Regions from separate parts of the Rheinheimera baltica genome, predicted to be linked through region 2. Evidence: predicted binding sites of a transcription regulator. Region 2 holds the regulator's gene; each other region holds the start of a gene.

Region 1 (6,152 bases), on a different contig from region 2:
CAAAGGTTTAGCATGGGCATGCTGTTTTATTTGTTCCAGCTTATCAAGACTTTGTTCAAGTAACTGTGTGCTTGTTTCATTTGCCACAGACAAGCCTGAACCACAGAGTGAACAAGTAAAAATTGCGCCTTGAAGCAATAATCTGGGTTCAAGTGCAATGGAACCCTGGTGGCAATGTGGGCATTGTATTGTTACCGTATTCATTATAATTACCTCATATAATGCGGGCATCAGCTTGCTGATGCCCTCCGTGTCTAGGCTGCTTTTTCTTGAGCAGGCATTTCTATCGGTGTAATGTTGTTGGTATAGGCTTGTATAATGACACCGACACCAGGTGGTAAAGGGAGTTGCCCGGCATGCACATCTACTGTGTATGTCGCTGAGTTACTTTTTTGATAGTGCGTACTGTTGGTGGTGCTGCTTGAGCTATCATGCGATACGCTGCCTTTTACTTCTACGCTCCATAAAAATCCGCCAATTTTGGCGTCAAAACTGCCTTCTGCATGAGTAGACTCTGAGCTGGTATCACTGTGGTCTTCGCTGTAACTGCTGTTTACCTGCATTACAAAGTTGACGTTGACGTTGTCAACCGCTAGTGAATTCAGCGGTAAGATAGTTAATAGTGGTAATTTAATCGTTGAGTTTATATTTTGAATTACAGCAGGATCACCTGCTTTTGCTCCTGGTGTAATCACCCCTCGGGTTAACTGCATTTCAATCATTGTTGGTTGGTAAACTTTAGCATCCGTTTTACCCCCGCTTGTGCTTGATGCTTGGGTAAAACAGGTCTTCATTAGAAAATCAACTTGGGTTAGCGCCATTTGTTGATTTGCTTTTGCTGCGGCCATTAACGGGCCACCAATTAATGAGCCCATAGGTAAACCGGTAAACTGCTGCGCCATGGAGACCAGGGCTGGACCATTTGATGTATCTGCCATATTGTCTTTCCTTCTGCTGGTTAATGTTGATCAACACAATGTGATCGGGAACGCTCTAACTTGGTATTTGCGCGCGCACAACTTTGTCATACCCTTCAATCACAGCACTTATTCCCGCGGGGCGGTTTGTTGTTGTTATTTTCATCGTGAGTTTGGCGTTAGGTTTGTTGTCTTGAGTTTTTTCACCGCCAAACATGGATTTTTTCAGTTGAGGAAAGCCAACAATAATGTCGTCATCTCTTTCTAAAAACTCTAAATCAATTTCTACTGTCATTTCGGTAGGTTGTAGTGTGGTAATCGGAGCGAGGGAGATAAGCGGTACCATCACTTGGTGTTCAACGATGCCTTTAGCCGTTTCACGCGGGTACGTCATGGCCACCATTTTAGGAATGAGCTGTGTTTTATTTGATTTGGGATCAAAATTTAAAAATGGCTCAATTTTGACATTATTTTTTGGGTTTTCCTCAGGCGATTGACGCATCGGCACTTCATCAAAATAGCTGGTGAGAATTTTGACGTTTTCCTTTGCTACAGCATCAGAAGCTGTTTCTATGGCTTGTTGAATTGCCGCTATAAATCCATTCAGCTTTAGCATTTTTTTATCACACCTTGCATTCAAAGAATATTTAGCTTGGCAGGGGAATAGCAAATAAAAAGCAAGAAAAGTGAATATCAGATTAATGTAAAAACTTAATCATCTGTTTGTTGGAGAATAAATTTATCCGCTTGAATGCGCATCGTATGCATAAAAAAACCTCAGACTTGCTGAGGTTCTATAAAAATATTTAAGTATGCTACTAAAGCTTAGACTTTTTTCTTCTTACGTGAAAAGCCAATACCCGCTAAACCCAGACCAAGCAATGCAATGCTAAGGGGTTCCGGTACTGACGCTACACCTGGCTCACCTTCAAGCCGGTAAGCGAAGTCTCTGCCGCCCCAATAACCAGTATAGCCAGAGCCATTAGCAACAAGGGCTTCGGTAATATTTACCCGATTATTAATTAAGGTTAGGTGTACATTTTGTGCGTTATTGGCTCTAAGACCAATAAAGTAGCTTCCAGCCATTAAATTAAAGCTTGTTACATCGATACTGTAATCAACTAAATCCCAACCGCTGAAATTTAAGCCAGTATCATTTTTAGCAACAGAACCCACATTGCCGCTAAACAATATACCGCCAGGAAGGCCGTTTAAGACGGAGCGAATTTCCCAATCCATATTGCCGATATTGTCTAAGTTACCAAAATTCGCAAAAGCATTAACCGTAATACGGCTAATGTCATAGCTACTGTCTAAGGTAAAATCATCATAACTAAAATTGTATTTAAACGGGTTGTGACCTGTAGCAACACTTTCCAGGCCTTGCTCATAAATTAGACCTGCATGAGCATTTGATACGAATAAAGCAGAGGCCAGTGCAGCGCCTAACAACAACTTATACATGTAAATATCCCTATATCGACAAAAGTTTAGTAAGCTGCAAATTTCGCGCCACTAGTTTATCCATTTGTTTTATAATGATATTTTTTGTTTGGTTATCGCATTGCTAGGTGTTGTGTAAATTTATCTGACAATTGTGTCAGTTTTTTTGCTAAGTGCTAAGCCCACTAGAAATTGAGCGTATTATGAAGCGTGTGGCCATTCACACTGTTTGACGAGCTGGAACCATGGACGTTCGAATACCTTATTTATTGGTGGTTGAGGTAGAGCAACATTAACACCGAGATAGGATGCAACGTGGTGATAGATCAACGTTCTAACTTTATCATCTTCCAGTTTGTCATAAGCTTCCAGCAGAGCTAAGCGCTGCTCAGTAGTGACAACCGTACCATGTTGTTGTTGAAAACGGGTGTCCAACCAGAACAACAGCGCCTGCTTACTTTCATTTGGAAAGCTTGCAGCAAGCGTGGCAGTTGGGCCGTAAAGTCCTTGAAAATTATCAAACTGTTGCTGTAGTAAAAAGGACGCTAAGAGATTTGTTCCTGCCGATATTTGCCCGGCACGTTGACTAATCGATTGATAATGCTTGAGCGCTTCACGCAAGTGCGCCTCTGCCAGAGCAAACTTTCCAGCGTCCAGCGCCAGTAGTCCCAGATTATTTTCTACCATCGCCACAACATTTGTCTGTTCAGACTGTTTAGCCAGCATAAGCGCGTGGCTAAATAGCTCGCGGGCTTTTTCTGTATCGTTAAGCTGTCGTGCCACTAACGCCATGCTGTTTGTTAACGTTAGTCGTTGTTTATCTGTAGTGGCATATTTATACGAACATTCAAAACTAAGCTGGGCATCATGCAGATATTGATTGCGACGCAACCAAATACCTAATGCGCTGTTAATGGAGGTAAGCTGCTGTTGAAAATACGGCTGCTGTTCATGTTGGAAAACCAGTTCCAGAGTTTGTAGTAATAAATCCATTTTGCTTGTTGGTACTGCTGCTCTTAGTACCAATACGTGTCGGCGAAGTACTTGCTCTAAAGGCAATTTATCTGCGGTGTTAAAGCTTTCCAGCAAGCTAAGTGTTTGTGCAGGATTAACGGTGAGGTAATCTTCAGCTTCGTCTAAAATTGCTGACGCATCTGTTGCAAATGCAAGCGAACAGGGTACTGTCATTAATGTGCAAATTAGCACGTAACACTTTAACAAAATGACGCTCGTAGCGGTTGGTTTAAACCTTGACTATAGCGGTATAATAACGCGACATCAAAAAAGCAAAAGCGCCGGTTTGACATAAGTGGTTTGGTACACTGCAATGACAAAACCACCTTTCTGATTAACAATAACCCGCTAAGGGGGTTGCCTGGCGTGATTAGTTTTTTATGCGTAATACCAGGGTGTCAGCCAGTTTATCCTGAATGGCTTGACGGTTTGGGTCCCAGTAAATTTGGAAAAACCCCAAAAGCCCGGTAGCCAAACCGGCACTATAGCCACCTTGACGACCAAAAGCGCCCCACAATGACAACGGCTTATTGTCCAGTTGCACTACCTTGATACCCAGTAGCTTTTTACCCGGAGTTTGGCCGTTATTCCAGCTGGTAAACACCGTTAAGTACGCCACAGCCCAACCAAAGCTGATGCCTAAATCTGCCAATATACCCTGAGCCCATTTCATCACGCTATGATCAGACTGTTGCAGTTTTTGCCACCAGTTTAGCTTTGCAGGTGCGGCTGAAGTTTCTGACGGTGCCTGTTGCACCAACAGTTTGCGTGCGTCTGAAAGTGTAGCCCGACGTTGCTGCAATAGCGTGAGTTTTTGTTGTTGCTGCTCTGCGCTAAGTACTGAGTTTGCAAGCAAGTCTGTTAGTGTTTCCTCGGCTTGGCTATTGCTTAGTTGTTCATTTTGCAGTGCCGAAATCAGCTCATTGGCTTTGGTGTCAGCGCATTTTTCATCGCAATTATTACCAATTGCAATAGCCGCCGTGCTCAGCTCAATTGCGGATGCTATGTCCATAACAGTGTCTTCATCTACGTTGTTATTTTCTGTGTAGGCAAACACCAGCATTAGCGGCATTAACAGCAGTAAAATGTTGCGCCTTTTTATATTTTGCAGCGCATGGCAGCGCCAAACCAGATAAAGATATAGTGGTGTAAAAAAAGTGACGCCGCCGCCAGCCAGCAAAGCGATAAATACCCCGTCTATACTTATGGCTAAGGCCCTACGCCAAGGGCGTGCCAGTGTTAAACCGAACAGGGAGGTATTTACGGCAAAGTCATGCGGGGTAACAATGTTTCGCACTTCTTTAGGGGTTAACTGATGGCCCGTAGCATCGACAAAGGTATCGGGGGCTATTTCAGTTAAATGCGTGCTGTGCTTAATTGGCGTGGTTATACCGTCACTCATAGTGCAAGTCTGTGTGCTGTTTGCCAATACTCTAACGCCCTGATCAATAAAGCGCAAATATCAGCTTAGGGTATTAGCTACATTGCTGCAGCCATATCCATTGTTGTTTGGCAATGCCCAAACTTAATGCAAATGCCATGTAGTCATCACAGACGGCTTTTTCCGGGGTTTTACTGCGCGCCAGTAACCAAGCGTAATCCAGCGATGGGCCAACCACCAGCGCCACACTGTAATCATCGGTTAATTTGGCAATATTGTAACCTCCGTAAAATGGGCCAAAAAACGACACCTTTAGTGCGCCGGTATTGCTATCACCGACAAAGTAAGCCTTGCCTTCAGCCTGCTGCCAGCTGTTTTCTTCGGTACTAAAGCCACGGTTTACTACTTTCACTCCACCATCATCGCGTAGAGTGTAGTTAGCGGTTACTTCAGTTAAACCTCTTTCAAAGCGGTGATCCAACCGGGCAATTTCATGCCATTCACCCAGATAACGATTTAGCTCAAATGGTGTTTTCGGTGTAACACCCTCTGGCACGCCAGTACAACTTTGCAAAGCAAAGCCGCTGGCAACGAGTAAGGCAATCTTAAGCAGAAGTTTCATAATAACCTTTAATTTACGCTTTAAAACACGAATACTACGCCGCTTTAGCGGCTTTGTATCAATTTGCTGTTGGGTTTTTATTTATCGCTATTTTGCAGGGAGTTAACGTGACACAGCGCATTTTACTGGTAAGCGATATATGTACACAGTTACGGCAAAAGAGGGGCGTGACTGCCGTGAGCACAGGCTACGCACACGGTTTTATGAACCTCGCGTCAGAAGCCTTTAATGAAGTTGGTTATCAGCAGCAGTTAAGCACGCTACTACCGTATTTGGATTGACACGTTCCCTACAGAAAATAACGACAGAAAATATGCTAGTTCCAGTGTTTAATTGTTTCCGACACCTTTAACACTTAGTTAATTAATTCACTAATTGTTAGTTGATAGTGTGTTTCTGTGTGCTGAATTACTACTGGCCAACCTAATGCCGTAGCAATACGTCCGATAAGGCTATTGCCATGGCCAAACCCCTGATACCGATTATTACTTGCCACAGTGCCATCAGGTTGACGTTGTATTTGATTAATAAAATGCATGCTACAGCCGTTTAATCGGATGTGTAATACTGCACCACCACTGTGGTAGCAGGCATTACTAATTATATTAAGCAGTAACAGCTGAATGAGTTGTTTATGACCATTTACCATAAAATCTTCCGGCACATCCATCTGTATTTGGCTGACAAATGCCGGTTCAGTTTGATACAGCATAAACATGGCTTGCTCGAGTTGCGGCAGCAATGCTAAGTGTTCAGTAGGTGTCTGCTGATTTCT
Region 2 (6,152 bases):
GTCGCAGCAAGCGGCAGTGCAGTTGTACGACACCCAGACGGCAATAAACACGATTCTTGGGTCGCAAACTATTGTGGGAGATGGGCTATGAGGTTAACGCCTAAATATCGTTGGTTACCAACACCATTTCGTAGTTTGTTATTGTTTATGGTCTGGTTGCTGCTAAACCAGAGTATTGAAGCCGTACATCTGTTTTTTGGGGTTATCCTGGCATTATTAATTCCGCTATTAACTTTACGTTTTCGCGAACCTCAACCGTTAATAGAGCGGCCATTATTAGCGCTACGCTATATTCTGCTCGTTATTGCCGATATTGTGACGGCCAACATTCAGGTGTCTATGCTTATTTTAGGCCCGAAAAGGCGTTTAAACCCCGCTTTTGTGCGGGTGCCGTTAGATTTACAACATAATTTGCCGATTACTATATTAGCCAGTACCGTATCTATGACACCAGGAACGGTGAGCGCAGAAGTGTACCCAAGTGCTGAGTTATTTGTTGAAGGTGAGCCAATGCCTCAGCGCTACCTGTTAATTCATGTGCTTAATTTAACAGATGAAACTGAGCTGATTGAATCAATTAAGCAGCGGTATGAAATGCCGTTAAAGGAGATTTTTCAATGCTAGATAAGGTGATTATGTTGGTATTCGCCATGATCAGTATCGCGTTACTTCTTAATCTATGGCGTTTATTGCGCGGCCCAAGCTTACCTGACCGTATACTAGCGCTGGATACAATGTATATAAACAGCATTGCCTTGATTATTCTTTATGGCTTATTAATGGGATCGCCGCTGTATTTTGAGGCAGCATTACTTATCGCAATGTTAGGCTTTGTCAGTACCGTAGCGGTGTGCAAGTTTTTGCTACGTGGCGATATTATTGAATAGGAGACACTGATGCAACATTGGATGGAATGGGCGGTGGCGTTCTTCTTACTGCTAGGCGGCTGCTTTGTATTGATTGGCTCTATTGGTTTAACCAGAATGCCAGATTTTTTTATGCGTTTGCACGGCCCTACTAAGGCTACAACGCTGGGAATGGGGGGGATTTTACTCGGTTCTATTTTTTTCTTCAGTTTAACCGGCGAAGTGAGTGTCCATGAGCTGTTAATTACCATATTTCTGCTTATTACCGCACCTATCAGTGCGCATATGCTAATTAAAACGGCGTTACATCATAAGTTAACCGCGATTAGCAAAACCCGGGGTTTAGAGACAATAGAGCCAGCTCAGCGAAAAGCCCACGACAGGAAAAAGCCTTAAGGGTATTTACGATTCGTCAAAACCGTTTTTAATGAGATCCACCACCGCGCTGAGTGCTTGCTCGGCGTCCTCACCGTTGGTGCAAACTTGCAATGTTTTGCCTTTGCTACTGGCCAGCATTAATAGTGCTAACACACTGCTGGCGTCTGCGCTTTTTTCTTCTTGTACCAGCTCAATACGGCATGAAAATTTTTGGCACAGTTGTGCTAATTTGGTTGCAGCACGGGCATGCAATCCAAGCTGATTAACTATTGTGACGGTTTCACTGCATTTCATACAGTATCTGTCTTGTGGTGATGGCGTACGAGTTCACGATGGCGAATTTGAACATCATCACGCGAGCTGCGGTAACTTTCTGCCAAACTTTCAGCCATATATACTGAACGGTGTTGTCCGCCGGTACAACCGATTGCAATAGTAAGGTAACTGCGGTTGTTCCGCTCTAAATGGGGTAACCAGGTACTAATAAAACTATTAATTTGCCATATATATTTTGCTACTACAGGCTCAGATGCCAGATAGTCTTTTACTGGTTGGTCTAGTCCGGTTAATGGTTTTAAATCAGGCTCCCAATGTGGGTTAGGCAGAAAACGCGCGTCAAATACAAAATCTGCATCTTTGGGAATACCATATTTAAAGCCGAAAGATTCAAATAAAATCACTAAGCGGCCAGACTTCTGTCCTAAAATACGCTCACGCAGCTGCTCTGCTAGCTGATGCACGTTCAAATCTGTGGTATCGATATATAAGTCAGCGCGGCTGGATATCGGGTCTAATAATTGCTGTTCTTGTGATATAGCTTCGTCTAACGACATCGCCTGATGCGACAGCGGATGCAAGCGGCGGGTTTCACTAAAGCGCTTTATCAGGCTAGCGTGATCGGCATCAAGGTACAGAATGGTTAAGTCCAACTTACGTGGCAGGTAAGACAAAATTTCCGCCAGCTCGTCAGGGTCTTGTGGCAAATTGCGTACATCTATACTCACTGCAACTCGCTCGTACTGCCCCATCACGGTTGTTGCCAACGTAGGTAATAAATTTACCGGAATATTATCAACACAGTAGTAGCCAAGGTCTTCCATTACACGCAGTGCGACTGACTTACCCGAACCGGAACGACCACTGACAACCAAAAGTTTCATTTTTCAGTTTCCAAAGCACTGTATTCCATGAGTAGCTGATATAACTGGCTGTTAGTGTCAGCATGACGAATTTTTTTAGTTAATTCTTTTTGGCTGAGTAACTTGGCTATACCTGCCAGTGTGCTCAAATGCGCCTGACATTGCTCTTCTGGGATCATAATAGCGCAGAATATATCAACCGGTTGATTATCAATAGCATCAAATGGGATGGCTTCTTTACTGACGACAAACACTAATATTGGCTTTGTTACGCATTTTAGTTTGCCATGTGGTATGGCTATACCTCCCCCGATACCGGTTGAACCCAGTTTTTCTCGTGTCATCAGGGCTTCTAGAATACTGTACTCTGACATTTCTGGAAGTTGTTGGTGCGCCAGTTCAGCAATGTATTCAAGAATGCGTTTTTTGCTGTTAAAAAGAACTGCACTTTTAGTGCAGTTCTCGGCAAGCATTGAAGTTAAGTTCATCATCTTCTAATCAGTGTCGGGAAATTTTCTCTTTATGCTTGATAACCTGGCGATCTAGTTTATCTATCAGCTGGTCTATCGCAGCATACATATTTTCATCTTCAGATATTGCGAAGACTTCACCACCGGTTAAATGCAGTTTGGCTTCAGCAATCTGCTTTAATTTTTCCACGTTTAAGATCACATGTACATTGTTTATATGATCAAAGTGTCGTTCTAGTTTGGCAAATTTACTGTCTACGTATTGTTTTAAGGCTGTGGTGATTTCAACATGGCGACCAGTTAGATTGATTTGCATAGACATATTCCTTCTTTTAGGCTTATTTACAGCAAGGTCTTGCGTTGATTTGACGGTGGGATATACAAGGACTCACGATACTTGGCTATGGTACGCCGTGCTACGTTAATACCTTGCTCCAACAGAATCTCGGCCATTTTACTATCACTTAACGGTTTGGCCGGATTCTCTGCCGCCACTAATTTTTTAATAAATGCGCGAATTGCAGTGGAGGAACATTCGCCACCGCTCTCAGTACTAACATGACTGGAAAAGAAGAATTTAAGTTCAAAAATACCTCTTGGTGTGTGCATATACTTTTGCGTCGTTACTCGAGATATGGTGGATTCGTGCATTCCAACCATCTCTGCAACGTCGTTAAGCACCATCGGTTTCATCGCTTCTTCGCCGTGCTCAAAAAACGCTTGTTGCTGTTGCACGATGCAATTAGCCACTTTTAACAGTGTTTCATTCCGACTTTCCAGACTTTTTAGAAACCACTTCGCTTCTTGCAGATGAGAACGGATAAATTGGGTGTCTGCACTGTTCTTAGCGGTTCGCGACATTGCAGCATATTGCTGATTTATTCGAACTTTGGGCATAGCGTCAGGGTTTAGTTCAACCTGCCAACGCCCTTTTACTTTAATGACACTGACATCAGGAACAACGTATTGTTGTTCTTCACGGATGACGTCAGCGCCAGGTCGTGGGTTCAGGCTATGTATTAGCCGCATCACTTCCTTTAACTCATCTTCTTTGAGTTTAGTCACACGCATGAGAGAACGAAAGTCACGATTGGCTAAAAATTCTGTATGATCCCGAATCATACTCCGTGCTTCCTCCAAAAACGGGGTATCTAGGGCAAATTGACGCAGCTGAACCAGCAAACATTCCTGTACCGAACGAGCGCCTACACCTACAGGGTCAAAAAGTTGAATGCGTTTTATGACGGCTTCAACTTCATCGGCTTCTATATCGTCAAGCCCAAGTGATTCAAGAATGTCGTCACAACTGATGGTTAGCAAGCCATTGTCATCAATAGCTTCAATAATAATTTGTGCGATGGCAAGGTCGGTATCTGAAAATGGTGTTAGTTGCATTTGCCAGCGCAAATAATCTTGCAACGTTTCACTGGTTTCTCCCTGATACACCATATCATCTTCGCCAGAGCCGCTTCCAGCGCTCACTGGAGCTGCACTTACTAAATCGTCCCAGTTATTATCCAGAGGTAAATCCTCCTGGATATTCTGCTCAGTCATGGAATCGCTGCTGTCTGGTTCGTTGGGCTCGTAGCTGTCGTCAGAATGGTTATCGTCACCAGAGCTGTCATTGTCTGCAGTGTTATGTTCTGCGTTGTCTTTGGTGTCTTTGGGGTCGGCAGAAAAGCTATCGTATTCGTCTTCTGCTTCAAGCAATGGATTAGCATCCAGTGCTTCCTGAATTTCTTGTTGCAACTCAATCGTCGACAATTGCAGTAGGCGTATTGCCTGCTGTAATTGTGGCGTCATGGTTAGCTGCTGTCCTAAGCGAAGTTGCAAAGAGGGCTTCATCTACTTCTACCGTTCTCCTGAATGACACGCTGTGAGTTATTTTGGCTAACTATAGCCTGAATTGCTCACCGAGGTATACATCGCGAACCTTTTGATTTGCCAGTACGTCTTGTGGTGGGCCAGCTGCAATGAGCTCGCCATGACTAACAATATAGGCAATTTCGCACACATCAAGGGTTTCGCGTACATTATGGTCTGTTATTAATACGCCGATACCCCGTTGGCCAAGGTGCTGGATAATTTTTTTTATATCTAAAACTGAAATAGGGTCAACGCCGGCAAAAGGCTCATCTAACAAAATAAATGCTGGATTGGCAGCCAGTGCTCTGGCTATTTCAACACGGCGACGTTCACCACCGGACAAGCTCATGCCCAGGCTGTGCTTAATATGACCGATATGAAACTCTTCTAACAGGTCATCCGCGATTTCTTCACGTTGGGTGCGGCTGAGGTCTTTACGGGTTTGTAAGATCGCAAGTAAATTGTCGTGCACAGTTAGTTTGCGAAAAATCGAACTTTCTTGCGGTAAGTAACCAATACCTTGTCGGGCGCGGGTATGAATCGGGTCGAATGTAATGTCTTTATCATTCAGACTTATACTGCCTTTATCTGAAGGTACCAGGCCGACAATCATGTAAAACGTAGTGGTTTTACCCGCGCCATTGGGCCCCAGTAAACCGACAATTTGCCCCGCGTTAACTTCCAGGCTGACATCTTTAACAACCTGGCGCCCTTTATAGCTTTTCGCCAAATGTGATGCGATTAACTTCATGGATTAGTTTTTTCCTCAGGCGTGAAAATTGTTGTTACACGCTTGGTCTCGTTACTCTCAGCGCTAAGCTGTTGCTTTTCGACGTTATATCTGATGACCGATGCTTTTACCACGCTACCACTTTGCGTTAGTTCTGCATCGCCGGTCAATGTTAGCGTGCGACTCGAGGGTTCATAGCGCATTTCCGCCGCTGATGCAGTAACCGGTTTTCCATCGGCAAGAAGCTGTGAATAACGCACCGGGGTGCCAGTTGCAACATAAACTTCTTTGCCTTTACCTGCACTGGCATTTATTTCTAGTTGATCTGCTTTCATTTGCATTGATCCCTGAGTGATCAATACGTTGCTACGATAGGTTGCTACGTTTTCTGCAATTGAAACCAGATTATCTGCATCAATTTGGATTTTCTGTGCATAGTCCGGCTCAGCGGCAAACACCGACATGCTGGTAAGAAATAAAACGACAATAAGGTTAGTCTTCATTTTGATATACCGTGTGCTCGTGCTGTAATAATTGAAAAGTTTTTTGGCTTAAATCGGCGTCAATACCGCTACCTTTAATATAAAAGCCTTTCCCTTGAATCAACACGGGTTGATTATTCTTCAATTTGTTATCAGGAAACAACATTTCAAGTCTTTCCGTCTCGATTCGCTCTATCAGTTCGTTAGGCTCCAGGCTATCG
Region 3 (6,152 bases), on a different contig from region 2:
AAACCACTGACAATTAAGCTGCCTTGCGCAACAGCATAAACATTACCATCTAAACCGGTTAAAAATGTTTGCATCAACGTACCGCCCCGCAGGCTTTTAGCACTGCCGACAGAGGATACGGTAATATCCAACGTTTGCCCCGGCTTAGCAAACGCCGGTAATTCTGCATGTACCGCCACAGCGGCGACATTTTTAATTTGCGCTTTCATATTACCAGGCAAGGTAATGCCAAAATTACTTAACATCGTGCGAAAGCTCTGCTCGGTAAACGGGCTTTGTTCACCGGTACCGGGCAAACCAACAACCAAGCCGTAACCAACCAGCTGGTTCGACCGCACACCTTCTATATCCGCCACATCTTTAATGCGTGCAGCAGAGACTGGTAAGGCCAACAAACACATGGGTAATAACAGCGCAATAATACGTTTCATTTGGACACTCCTAGAACGGCCATAACGAACTGTTAAAAAACTGGCTTAACCAACCTGGTGACTGTCCGGAATGATGTGCACCCGTGCCGCTATATTCAATGCGTGCATTCGCAATTTTAGTCGATTCAACGGTGTTGTTTACATCAACGTCCTGTGAACGAATTACACCTGTCAGGCGGATATATTCTTTACCGGTATTTAGGGTTAACCATTTCTCGCCCCGAATAACCAGATTGCCGTTATTCAGCACCTGCAACACATTGACTGATATGTTGCCGACTAAACTGTTACTCTGGTCTGCCTTAGAATCGCCTTTATAGTCCGATGTGCTATCAACACCCAATTGCAACACATTACCGGCAACTGATACCGGGCGGCCGCTAAGCCCTACCATTGGTTCAAGGGAGGTGGAACTGTCTTTTTTCAGCTCCGTTTTCGCATTTTTACTCGCTTGAGTGCTCTCACGTAGCACAACCGTAATAATGTCACCTTCATGTCGCGCTTTATTGTCAGAGTACAAACTGTTGGAATAATTTTGCGCAAACAATGACCCGGTTTGCACCAAAGGCCGCGAAGCTGGCTCCGGCACTAGCGGTGCAAAGTATGGGTCATCCTGTGCCGGTTCGTGTAATGATGCACAAGCACTAAGCAATCCCACCAGACTAATGACAAATATAAAGCGTAACATAACCCCTCCTGCTACAGCTGCTGAATTGCCGTGCCCAACATCTGGTCGACGGCAGAAATGACTTTTGAATTCATCTCATAAACGCGCTGACTTTCTATCAGGTTAACCAGCTCTTCCGTTACATTTACGTTGGACGTTTCTAAAGCGCCCTGAACAATAATACCAAGCCCTTCTAAGCCCGGAATACCTTGTACAGGGTCGCCGCTGGCGCCCGTTTCACGAAACAGGTTTTGACCCGTTGGTTCTAAACCAGCCGGGTTAATAAAATTGGTTACGGTTAACTGTCCTAATACGGCTGGTTCAGCTTGCGCTGGGAGTTGCACTGATACCTGACCATCTTGCGATACGCTAATACTCAGTGCATCAGGCGGTACAACAATGTTTGGCTGCACCTGATATCCCGCACCTGAGGTAACTAAGCTACCTTCGTCATTAACGGTAAATTGGCCATTTCGGGTGTAAGAGGTGGTACCATCGGGCATTAAAACTTCAAAAAAGCCATGACCTTGTATCATCATATCCAGGCTGTTATCAGTGGTAAGCATATTGCCTTGGCTGAAATTTTTCTGCGTGGCAACCACCTTAGTACCTGCACCAATCATTAAGCCATTGGGCAATTCAGAATTTTGTGACGATGCACCACCAGGCTGATTGACGTTTTGGTACAACAGATCTTCAAAAATAGCCCGGCTTTTCTTAAAGCCTACCGTACTGGCGTTGGCCAGGTTGTTGGAAATAACCGAAATATCACGCTGCTTTGCGTCTAATCCGGTTTTGCTGATCCATAAAGCTGGATGCATGCTTGCCTCCCGGGCTTGCGCCCTGTAATAATTCTATTAGCCAATTATTCTGAGTAACTGATTCTGTTGCGTATCCATCTCTTCAGCGCTTTTCATCATTTTCACCTGCAATTCAAATTGCCGTTGTAAACTGATTAAATACGTCATCTCACCTACTGCATTTACATTGCTACTTTCAATTGCACCATTTAACAAACTCACATCGGCGCTGGCTTCGGCAATTTGGCCGTCTTTGCGACGAAACAAACCATCGGTGCCTTTTTCCATATCACTGTTTACGGGCCGAACTAACTTTATCCGCCCTGCAATCTCAATAGCACCGGCAGGAGCACCTTGTGGCAATACGCTAACCGTTCCGTCATTACCAATTTCAACCTTGGCAAGTGGCACAGGCAACTGAATAGGGCCATCATCACCCATTATTGGTAAGCCACTACTGGTTTCGAGCATACCCTGAGCAGTAATCTGTAAGTTGCCGCCCCGGGTGTAAGCTTCTTTTCCGTCGGGCGCCTGAACGGCAATCCAACCATCTCCTTGAATCGCAACGTCGAGCTCTCGCTCAGTCATAATCACGGCACCAGCGTCAAAGTTTTGACCGGGCTGTTCTGTTAACGAAAACACACGTGTTGGTAAGCCCTCACCAAAAGCCTGCATGGCTCTTGCTTGTTCAAAATCGGCTTTAAAACCAACAGTGCCAGTATTTGCCAGGTTGTTTGACCGAACCGCAATGCTATTCATATTTTCTTTAGCACCGCTCATTGCGATATATAGAAGGTGGTCCATAACGTGCTCCGCTTACAGTATCTACTGTAATAAAGCAATAATGATGCCATCTGATGATATTTATGGTGGAATTTAGCGGAACTACGAAAATGTTATTATTTATTAATGCATTAATAAATAAGCACCACCGCAAGCGGTGGTGCTTTTTCCGTCAAAAATTAGCGTATCTGCAGTACTGTCTGCTGTAAGGTACTGTTCACTTCAAGCGCTCTGGAGTTGGCCTGGAAGTTACGTTGCGCACTGATCAAGTCAACCAGCTCTGTGGTTAAATTGACGTTTGATTGCTCCAACGCTGACGCGTTTACGGCACCAAAAGTGCCGGTATTACCCTGGCCACCAATCGGCTCGCCAGAGGTAATACTTTGCTTCCAGGACGTGTTACCCACTTGCTTTAAACCTTGCACGTTAGCAAAGCGTACTAATGTAACCTGTGCCAGGTAGGTAGAGTCACCATTACTGTAGCTTGCCAATACCCGACCAAACGCATCGATATCAACCCCGGTTAAGTTACCAACTGTTGTACCATCCTGACTGAGATTGGTTACATCAAAATTTGCCGCATACTGTGTAGGTAAACGCACGCCTGATGCATCACGGAAGTTAACCACAACATCATTACCAAACTGAGCACCATTATTCAGGTACCCGTTGGCGGCTAAGTTAAGATCGGCCAAAGGCAGTACTATTTGTGGAACACCTAATGTGGTATCGAAGTTACCGCTTGAATCAAAATACAAATCATCACCGCTGAACCACGAATTAGGACCTGGTGGTGTTGCAACGTTGTCGTCCCACACCAAACGCGTTTCCCACTGTGATGGAGCTGGCGCTGTGGTATCAACCTTGCGAAAGTAAGTAGTTACAGTGTGTGACTCACCTAAACTGTCGTAAACCGTTACAGAAGTTGAATGGTTATACGTTGAACGATCAGTTGGATCAAAAGCAATACTCCCTGTTTCAACCGCGCGGGAATCTAAATTCATGCTAAGGAAAACATTACTGGTTTCACGGGGAGCACCCGCAGAAGTTGGAATAGAGATGGGTTGTGTTGTGCTTAAACTGACGGATTGGTTTTCACCTGTCACCGGATCGACTGAAAAGCCCTGCAAAAAGTTGCCTTTATTGTCGACAATAAAGTTGTCTTTATCAAGCTTAAACGCACCAGCCCTTGTGTAGGTTAAATCTTGCGACTGCCGATCAGGGGTCAGGGCAAAAAAGCCTTCGCCGGTAATGGCTAAATCAAGCGAATTGTTGGTAAATTGCAACGAACCTTGATTAAACTGCTGTGCTATCAATGATGTAGCAACACCATCACCCACTTTAGTTCGGCCAGAAGAGAAAATTGACGTAGCGTAGACGTCAGCAAATTCTGCCCGCGACTCTTTAAAACCTGTCGTATTGACATTGGCGATATTGTTCGCCGTGGTGTCCAAATCTTTTTGTGCTGCGGCCAAGCCGCTTAACGCGATATTAAAACTCATATTTACCTCAGCTCACTGTTAAGTGTATGAAACCTCTAACACATCACCCAATTTCACTGCACCCAGTCCAATCAGGTTCAACATAATTCCTCCAGCAGTGCCATTTAGGCTGACACTACCAACCGGCGTATAAACATTTACGGGCAAACTGCCGTTTGTACCGTCAGCATAACTAACGTCTACTTTAATTTTGTAGACACCCGCATTAACTCTATCGATAACGTCTTCGCCATCAGCGCCGGTCTCTCCAGTAGAATCATCAGGGGTTGTACTGTTACTACCTGTACCATTTGTAGTGCCATCCCAAACGAACTCGTTCTTTCCTACTTTGGGGTTTTCAACGCTAAAACTTTGTATCAACTCCCCTTTATCGTTCTCGATTCGGATCTTCATCATCGTGGCTGGCTTATCAAGTTCGATATTTCCCCTTGATAAGGTTTCGCCGGTAAACACAATCTCATCCGATTGTGTCAACACGCTACGCCCAACCAGAGAGGATGCCTGTAGCGCTTGATTCGACGTCATACTTTCGGCAAAACCTTTAAAGCTCTGATTCAATGAGCCAATACCATCAGCCATCGTAAAATTGGTCATCTGCGCAATCATCTGGTCATTTTCAACGGGTTTCGTTGGATCCTGATACGCCAACTGTTGCGTTAACAAGGCAAAGAAATCTGCCTGCGTCAAAGCCCCGTTATTCTTTTCTTCAACCTTACTGGTATTGTCCCAGTACATGCCGCCTAGGGCGGAGTTGCTATCTACTGAACTCGTCATCATTTATGCCTTTAGTTTGCCTGGCCTAAGCGCAGGGTCCGCATCACCATTTGCTTAGCTGCATCAGCTGTTTGTACATTGGTATCGTAAGAACGTGATGCAGAAATCATGTTCGCCATCTCTTCCATGATGTTTATGTTAGGTTTGTAGATGTAGCCATTTTCATCGGCTAACGGATGGTTTGGCGCGTACTCAACGTTAAGCGGCGCATCAGACTCAACAATGCCCAGCACTTTCACACCAACACTATCATCACCCTGCATCCGTTTTGCATCAGACAATTCAGCTGCAAATACAGCATGACGCCCTCTGTAAGTCTGGTCTACGCTGCTACTCACGCTATTGGCATTAGCAATATTACTGGCGGTTGTGTTCATGCGCACAGATTGCGCTGTCATGCCGCTGCCGGTAATGTCAAAAATTTTAAATGCACTCATCGTTACTGTCCTCCGCCGGTAAGCGCTTTTTTAAGGCCACTAATACGAGAGTTTAAAAACGACAGACTGGCTTGATACTCCAGACTATTTTGCATAAACGCGTTGCGCTCGCGATGGATATCAACACTATTACCATCACCCGTATCAGGTTGATCCGGGTTACGAAATTTAGTGTCGTATTGCGAAGAAGTCGAAATATTAAAATGCTGGTCATGCGTACGCGACATAGCGCCAGACTGTCGGGACTTAGCGTTATTTAGCGCCTGCTGAAAATCAATATCTTTGGCTTTATAGCCAGGTGTGTCTGCGTTCGCGATATTTTCGGCCAACACCTGAGCCCGCCGATCACGAACCAGCATAGCCTCAGGGTGCATGCCAAACGCTTTTTCAAAACTGATTGCCATTTTTTTGCCACCTGTTTATTAACGATGGCAAACACGATGCAAAACTCAGGCCAAAAACTGAAATTAGGTGGGTTAGGTTTTCTTACGGTAGATAATACCGGGGTTGCAGCGCAGCATTTCAAAATCCTGGTTCAAACTTGAAAGCGATTCGGAAGCACCAAGGAATAAATAACCGCGCGGATTTAATGATTGAGCAAATTGGCGGATAATTTTTGCCTTAACATCGGCAGAAAAATAAATAAGTACATTGCGGCAAAAAATAATGTCAAATTTACCCAGTAACGTATAACTATCAAGTAAGTTAAGATGACGAAAGTTAACGTTTTTACGCACGGGTTCTTTAATTCTCATCAT
Region 4 (6,152 bases), on a different contig from region 2:
TGGTTTCGGCTTTACCGTCAATCCACGCATCTTTGGCGCTGTCTTGCCAGTCGTTTGCTGTTACTGCTGTTGTGGTTAACGCCAGAGTCATTATCGTTGCTAACGTTGTACGTTTCATATTGTCGCTCCTTTGTTGTAAGACGAAATAACTAATGCTAATTCAATGCCAGTTTTTATCTTTATGTTTTTAAAGAGAATAATATTTGCATTCATTTTATGTTAATTTTTTGTTTGTATATTTTTCCCGTCTACCGGTAAAACTTTCAGTCGTGCAGGTAATTGGTCGCAGGCTATTTGTAATGCTGCAGTAAGATGCGCCAAGCTAATTTTGGCGCTATAGCTGCGCATTAATAAGGTAAGCTGTTTTAACGCACTAAGTTGTTTTTGTAACAGGCTGTAAAGTTCAAATAAGGCAAGCGGTTGTGCAGTCTCTGTGGTTAACGTTGTATGTTGATGTTGATACCAGAGCTGTACTGCAATCAGTTCTGCCTGTAAAACGCAACAGCAGGTTAAAGCCAATAACAGTATGTTAGATCAATTTGGCCTGCTGGTGGGCTCATCCCGATCGATGCTTAAACTTTACCGTACCTTGCGTAAGGTGGCGGTAACCGAAGCAAATATCTTGATCGTAGGCGAAATTGGTGCCGGCAAGGAGTTGGTTGCAAATACAGTGCATTTAGCCAGTTACCGTGCAGAACAGCCTTTTATTGCTATTAATTGCGGCGCACTTAGCCCGGAGTTAGTTGACAGTGAGTTATTTGGCCATACCAAAGGCGCATTTACCGGTGCGCTGCGGGATCATCAGGGGGTGTTTGCCCAGGCAGAAGGTGGCACGTTATTTCTCGATGAGGTTACAGAGATGCCGATTGAGCAACAGGTTAAGCTGTTGCGTGTGTTAGAAAGCGGTGAGTATAGGCCGGTAGGCAGTGATAAATGTCGACAAGCTAATGTGCGGATTGTGGCGGCAACCAACCGGGATCCACAACAGGCTATTAGTGATGGGCTACTGCGGGAAGACCTGTATTTTCGTTTGGCACAGTTTCCGGTTGTTGTGCCGCCGCTGCGTGACCGTAATGACGATATTGTCGGCTTGGCGCAACACTTTCTTGCCTATCGCAATGCTCAGGAACAGCAACAAAAACAGCTATCAACGGCAACGCTACAGCTGATAGCAGAGCATCGCTGGCCGGGTAATGTGCGGGAGTTAAAGCATGCTGTTGAACGGGCCTATATTTTGGCAGACAAAATGATCGAACCAGATCATTTGTTGCTGGAGATGGCGCTGGCAGATACAACAGAAACCGAGTTGAACGAGGTCCCTGCCGGTGTGCCGCTGGAACAGCTGGAAAAAGCCGCTATATTAAATACCCTTGAGCAGAATGCCGGTAATAAAACAGACAGCGCACAGCAATTGGGCATCAGTGTTAAAACACTGTATAACAAATTGGAAAAATACCAGCAGACCGAGCCTTAAGCAACGTGTTCCTTTTCTTCTACGTCTGCCAACATCACATTTAAAGACGCGGGCGCAATAGTAATATCTAAACGACTATCGCTGTATAGCTCACCGTCAATAACATAGTGTAATGCTTGTTGGTCCTTTCGGCGGATTTGTATTCGGCGGGCCTGACAATGTTGGCTGGCGGCATTCAGGCTAACGCCAGTTAACCCTGCCAGTGCCAGCTCTGTCAGGCTAAGCAAGCTGTTGTCATTGCTGCCGCTGGTTAACCAGGTGACATCCAGCATACCATCTGCGAGGTTAGGTGCTCCGCGCCCTTGTGCGAGCACAGTGGTAAGCGGGGCAGCATTAGCAACCACCAGGCTGCCGGTATTTAGCAGTTGTTCATCCTGTTGATCAAACTGAACCAGCAAGGTTTGAATATGGTTGGCCTGTACTGCTTGCCACAACCCGTTTAGGTAAGCCAGCTGACCAAGCTGGTTTTTGCTGTCTCTGTCAGCAGCCGCAATCATTTGCTGCTCAAAGCCAACACCGGCCAACAGCAACATCAACTTATTATTACAGCGGGCAGTATCTATGGCGCGACTTTGGCCATCGATGATGTTTAAACAGGCTGAATGCACTGGCAGTAATTTCGCTTTCAGCCCCCACAGCGCATGGCTGAGAGCATTGGTTGTGCCTAATGGAATAATGCCCAGCCGAACGTTGCTGCCGGTTAATACTGACGCGACTTCTGTCACTGTACCGTCACCCCCGCAGGCAATAACCAACTGGCAACCGGCTTGCAACGCTTGTTGGGCCAGCGCTTCTGCGGTGCAGTCTTTACTGGTAGTGTGAATGCTAAGCTGCAGAAAAGGCGATAATAAGCTGACAATTTCAGATTCTGCCGCGGCCCATTTCCCACCGCCAGAAACCGGATTAGCAATTAACCACACCGGTTTTGGCGGTTGGTTTTCAAAGTTGTTAGCAAATTGGCGCAATGTTGAAAGCTGGCGCTTGTTAAGCCGCGCCGTATGGCGAATTTGCTTTATAAGCGCCACGGCTTGTTCAGCGTTGCGGCTATTGTGCCGGCTAAGTAAAAAGGCGGCTAATACTAAAACCGAGCGGCCACGGCCTAAGGCGCAATGTACCAGTACTGTTCGTCCTGCTGCTCGCTGTTTTTGCAGCCATTCTACCGCTTGTTTTAACTGTTTGGTTGTTGGGCTGGCATGATCTAACACCGGGATGTTCAGGTAATACATATCGGGTAACTGAGTTAGTTGATCCAGAGCGGCAAACTCTGCAGTCACATCCAGCACGGCGGTTATGCGTTGATGCTGCAGGCGGTCCATATCGGTGGCCGTTAAACGCGCGCCTAAATATAGCCCCTGACTTACCTGTTGTATTGATGGCACAGTGTCAAAGCGTCTGGCGAGTTTGTTATATAGTCCTGCCCCAAGTAAAAAGGGTATAAATAACCAGCGACTGAACCAAGGCAGGCTGCCATCATGCCTTTTTCTAAATATTGTTGCGGTATTAAACCAATAGGCAGAACTCACTACAGCTAAAGACAAGGCGGTCCAAGCGAATAGTAGCTTTAACAGCAAAGAAGGTATCAGCCAGCTGGCAGTGGCACTGAGCAGTGCCAGTAAGGTGTAAACTGAGGCTTGAATCATATCAGAAATGGCTCCAGGGAATTAAGGTGGTAACAACACTTGATTGTTACCACCTACAAATCAGCAGTCTTTGTCTTTAGCATCTGCCTTATCTTTTACATCTTCACATAAATCTTCAACTTTGTCGCCAGCATCGGTTACTACTTCGTCGATGGTTTCGCCAGCTTCTTCAGCGTGATTATCTTCACAGGCCATCACGAACAGTGCCAGCATTGTTACAATAGCTAATCGAGCAATTACGTTGGTCAATGTCATAGAAATTTTCCTCTTTGTGTTTTTTGAAATTACAGTTTGGGCGTTTTACCGCGCAGCGCGTTTACCAGTAATGAAATAACGAGTAACACGATAAAAATAAAAAAAATAATTTTTGCTATACCTGCTGCTGCACCTGCGATGCCTCCAAACCCCAGTACGCCAGCGATCAGTGCAATAATTAAAAATGTTGCAGCCCAGCCCAGCATAATGTTCTCCTTAGTGCGGTTACGCACAGATAGTTAATATCACTTATTCGGTTAAGCGAAAGGTGTGCCAAAATCTCTGAACTAATTTAACTTGTTGTATTTTAACTTATTTTTTGTGTGGGAGAGTGCGGTGAGGAATTTGTAGGGCTTTGAAATGAGAAAGAGTTACCGACATATCGGTAACTCTTTCATAATTACAGCCGGGGCAGGTTACAATTGCTGCAATAGGGTTGTTAAGTCGGCACTATCAAAATGATAGGTGCTATTACAGTATTCGCAGCTTATGTCTAACTTGCCCTCAGCAATGTGTTCGTTAATTATGTCTTTACCCAAGCTAACTATGGCTGAGCTACATTTTTCTCTGGAACAACCACAAACAAAACTGACCGTTTGCGGAGTAAACAGCTCAACTTCTTCCTGATGGAAAAGACGATACAGTAGCTGTTCGGCTTCAAGGTTAATCATTTCGTCTTGCGTTAGCGTGTCTGCCAAAATTACCAGCTCGTCAAAATCGGCTTTGGCTTTTTGCTGGTCTACCGGTAATACCTGCAACATAAAACCCGCTGCGCGGCATTGCTCTGAATGAAAATCGGTATACAAATACAAACGCGTAGGTAGTTGCTCAGATTGGGCAAAGTAGGCTTCTAGTGTGCTGGTTAAGCTGTCGCCACTTAATGGAATTATACCCTGATAGCGCTCACCTTGTTGCGGTGTAATGGTTACTAATAAGTAACCTTCGCCGATTAGTTCACGAAAACTGGTACCAGAGATTTCGGCTTGCATCCGCACCACGCCGCGAAACTGCTGCGCATTGGTACCGTTAACGGCAGCAAACTTTACCGGGCCATCACCTTGAATTTGTAAGGCAATATCGCCCTCAAATTTTAGCGTTGCAGTAAGTAAACTGGTTGCGGCAACCAGTTCAGCTAACAGCTGCTTTACGGGTAATGGATAATCGTGATGCAGTAACATCTGGTCGAGGCTGGATGACAACTGTACCAGCTCGCCGCGTACGTTTTTGTGCTGAAATAAAAATCGATATAAATTATCTACATTCATGCTGTTCTCTATTACTGCTGCGATTTTAACAAGAGTAGTTTACGCCGCTCTTTTTTGTCAGGTTTGGTGTCGGGGTGCGGTGCAAACAGGCTATTAGTCTTTCTCAGTTCCGCTCTTTTTAACCGCTGTTCTATGCTATCGGCAGTCTCTTCGTACAACGCTTGTGCCAGTGGCGCGGCTAAGCGCTTTTCCGATAATGCTAACACAGTGACAATTTTTTCATCTGTTCCCTGGGTTAATCTAACCATTGCTCCAGGTTCTACTGTTCGACTGGCTTTGCAGCGCTGGCCATTATAATGTACTTTACCGCCTTCGATCATCTCTTTCGCCAAAGCGCGGGTTTTATAAAAGCGGCAAGCCCATAGCCATTTATCTAACCGTAACGTTGGGCTGTTAGATTGCGATGATGATTTTACTGACGACATAATATATAACTGCGGTTGTCGAACTAAGACCGCTATTATAGGGCCAAAGCAGGTAATTTGGCGTGAAAGTCAAAAAAAAGTTGGTTAATACCTTGTAAAATGTTTGGCCACGCTTGTTGGTTGACAGACAACTGGGTAAGATAATTTATTCTCATAAAATAGAAGTGCGCAATGAAGTCGTTATTAAACACGCAGCAATTGACCAAGCAACTGCAGAAAGTGCCATTAAACCGGGTGCAGCAAGCGCTGAATTTGGTGTTGGTTATTATACTGGCATGGTTGCTGGCGCGTTTAAGCTGGCAAGTGTTGCCGCAGCCTGCATCAATGACTCTGCCACCAGCCATGACCCCAATGGCGAAAGCAAATAATCGTAATAACGTAGAGCTGACGGCTTTAACCGGTTTTGCGCTATTTGGTAAAGCCTCCGCTGAGGCAGAGAAAAAAGAAGTGGTACCGGTTATTACTGAGGCACCTAAGACGCAACTCAACGTAAAACTAACGGGCTTAGTGGCTGTGGCTGCAGATCCGGATCAAGGCAGTGCCATTATTGAAAGCCGTGGAATTGAATCTACTTATGCGGTTAATGACAAAATAGACGGTACTAATGCAGTTCTAAAGCAGGTGTTGTCAGACCGGGTGTTATTACAACAAGCCGGTCGTTATGAAACCTTGATGCTTGACGGTATGGAGTATACCAAAATAGCCCAAGCCAACGCCGGTTTAGGCCGCGCTGACGAACCTTATAACGAAGAGCCGGTGCAACAAGATATGGCTCCCGCTGCAGAACCAATGGAAATGCAGCCGTTGCAAGTGAGTGAGCAATTTGAGGCGGCGCGCGAAGAGCTGATGGCGGAGCCAATGAAGTTTTTCGACTATATCCGGGTGTCGCCTTATCGCGCCAACGGCCAGTTGGCGGGTTACCGGTTGATGCCAGGGAAAGATCCCAGCTTGTTTACGCAAATGGGGCTGCAGGCAAATGATTTAGCGGTAGAAATAAACGGTATAGCATTGAACGATATGCAGCAGGCAATGAGCGTAATTAATGAATTACGTGATGCTAAAGAAGCCGCTATTAAAATAGAACGCGATGGTG

The links. Region 2 encodes sigma-54, which starts transcription at its own class of promoters, with help from an activator protein. Its sites were predicted from a motif close to TGGCANGNTNCNTGCTT; they were not measured.
Region 1: a site for sigma-54 is predicted at 2,416-2,432, ahead of ORJ00_RS13960 (PEP-CTERM sorting domain-containing protein). Genes of this name have one in related genera too.
Region 3: a site for sigma-54 is predicted at 2,735-2,751, ahead of ORJ00_RS10590 (flagellar basal body rod protein FlgF). Genes of this name have one in related genera too.
Region 4: a site for sigma-54 is predicted at 3,629-3,645, ahead of ORJ00_RS12525 (DUF1328 family protein). Genes of this name have one in related genera too.

Annotation. Positions count from the first base shown of each region.
Region 1 is NZ_JAPJDY010000008.1:65,484-71,635, reverse strand. Features, by position in the region: gene ORJ00_RS13975 (hypothetical protein) at 1-204, opposite strand, end outside; gene ORJ00_RS13970 (DUF2589 domain-containing protein) at 255-938, opposite strand; gene ORJ00_RS13965 (DUF2589 domain-containing protein) at 994-1,533, opposite strand; gene ORJ00_RS13960 (PEP-CTERM sorting domain-containing protein) at 1,743-2,381, opposite strand; gene ORJ00_RS13955 (tetratricopeptide repeat protein) at 2,562-3,548, opposite strand; gene ORJ00_RS13950 (RDD family protein) at 3,745-4,776, opposite strand; gene ORJ00_RS13945 (lipocalin family protein) at 4,850-5,377, opposite strand; gene ORJ00_RS13940 (hypothetical protein) at 5,485-5,658, shown strand; gene ORJ00_RS13935 (histidine kinase dimerization/phospho-acceptor domain-containing protein) at 5,733-6,152, opposite strand, start outside.
Region 2 is NZ_JAPJDY010000003.1:340,623-346,774, forward strand. Features, by position in the region: gene ORJ00_RS06910 (monovalent cation/H+ antiporter subunit D) at 1-91, shown strand, start outside; gene ORJ00_RS06915 (Na+/H+ antiporter subunit E) at 88-624, shown strand; gene ORJ00_RS06920 (K+/H+ antiporter subunit F) at 618-887, shown strand; gene ORJ00_RS06925 (Na+/H+ antiporter subunit G) at 897-1,262, shown strand; gene ORJ00_RS06930 (HPr family phosphocarrier protein) at 1,269-1,538, opposite strand; gene rapZ (RNase adapter RapZ) at 1,535-2,404, opposite strand; gene ptsN (PTS IIA-like nitrogen regulatory protein PtsN) at 2,401-2,874, opposite strand; gene hpf (ribosome hibernation promoting factor) at 2,882-3,169, opposite strand; gene ORJ00_RS06950 (RNA polymerase factor sigma-54) at 3,196-4,698, opposite strand; gene lptB (LPS export ABC transporter ATP-binding protein) at 4,748-5,470, opposite strand; gene lptA (lipopolysaccharide transport periplasmic protein LptA) at 5,467-5,952, opposite strand; gene lptC (LPS export ABC transporter periplasmic protein LptC) at 5,942-6,152, opposite strand, start outside.
Region 3 is NZ_JAPJDY010000005.1:253,537-259,688, forward strand. Features, by position in the region: gene ORJ00_RS10575 (flagellar basal body P-ring protein FlgI) at 1-431, opposite strand, end outside; gene flgH (flagellar basal body L-ring protein FlgH) at 442-1,119, opposite strand; gene flgG (flagellar basal-body rod protein FlgG) at 1,131-1,919, opposite strand; gene ORJ00_RS10590 (flagellar basal body rod protein FlgF) at 1,956-2,702, opposite strand; gene flgE (flagellar hook protein FlgE) at 2,861-4,183, opposite strand; gene ORJ00_RS10600 (flagellar hook assembly protein FlgD) at 4,202-4,957, opposite strand; gene flgC (flagellar basal body rod protein FlgC) at 4,969-5,394, opposite strand; gene flgB (flagellar basal body rod protein FlgB) at 5,397-5,798, opposite strand; gene ORJ00_RS10615 (CheR family methyltransferase) at 5,871-6,152, opposite strand, start outside.
Region 4 is NZ_JAPJDY010000007.1:43,974-50,125, reverse strand. Features, by position in the region: gene ORJ00_RS12545 (BON domain-containing protein) at 1-118, opposite strand, end outside; gene ORJ00_RS12540 (sigma-54 interaction domain-containing protein) at 527-1,474, shown strand; gene ORJ00_RS12535 (diacylglycerol kinase family protein) at 1,471-3,114, opposite strand; gene ORJ00_RS12530 (hypothetical protein) at 3,175-3,369, opposite strand; gene ORJ00_RS12525 (DUF1328 family protein) at 3,399-3,575, opposite strand; gene hslO (Hsp33 family molecular chaperone HslO) at 3,786-4,634, opposite strand; gene hslR (ribosome-associated heat shock protein Hsp15) at 4,646-5,059, opposite strand; gene gspC (type II secretion system protein GspC) at 5,231-6,152, shown strand, end outside.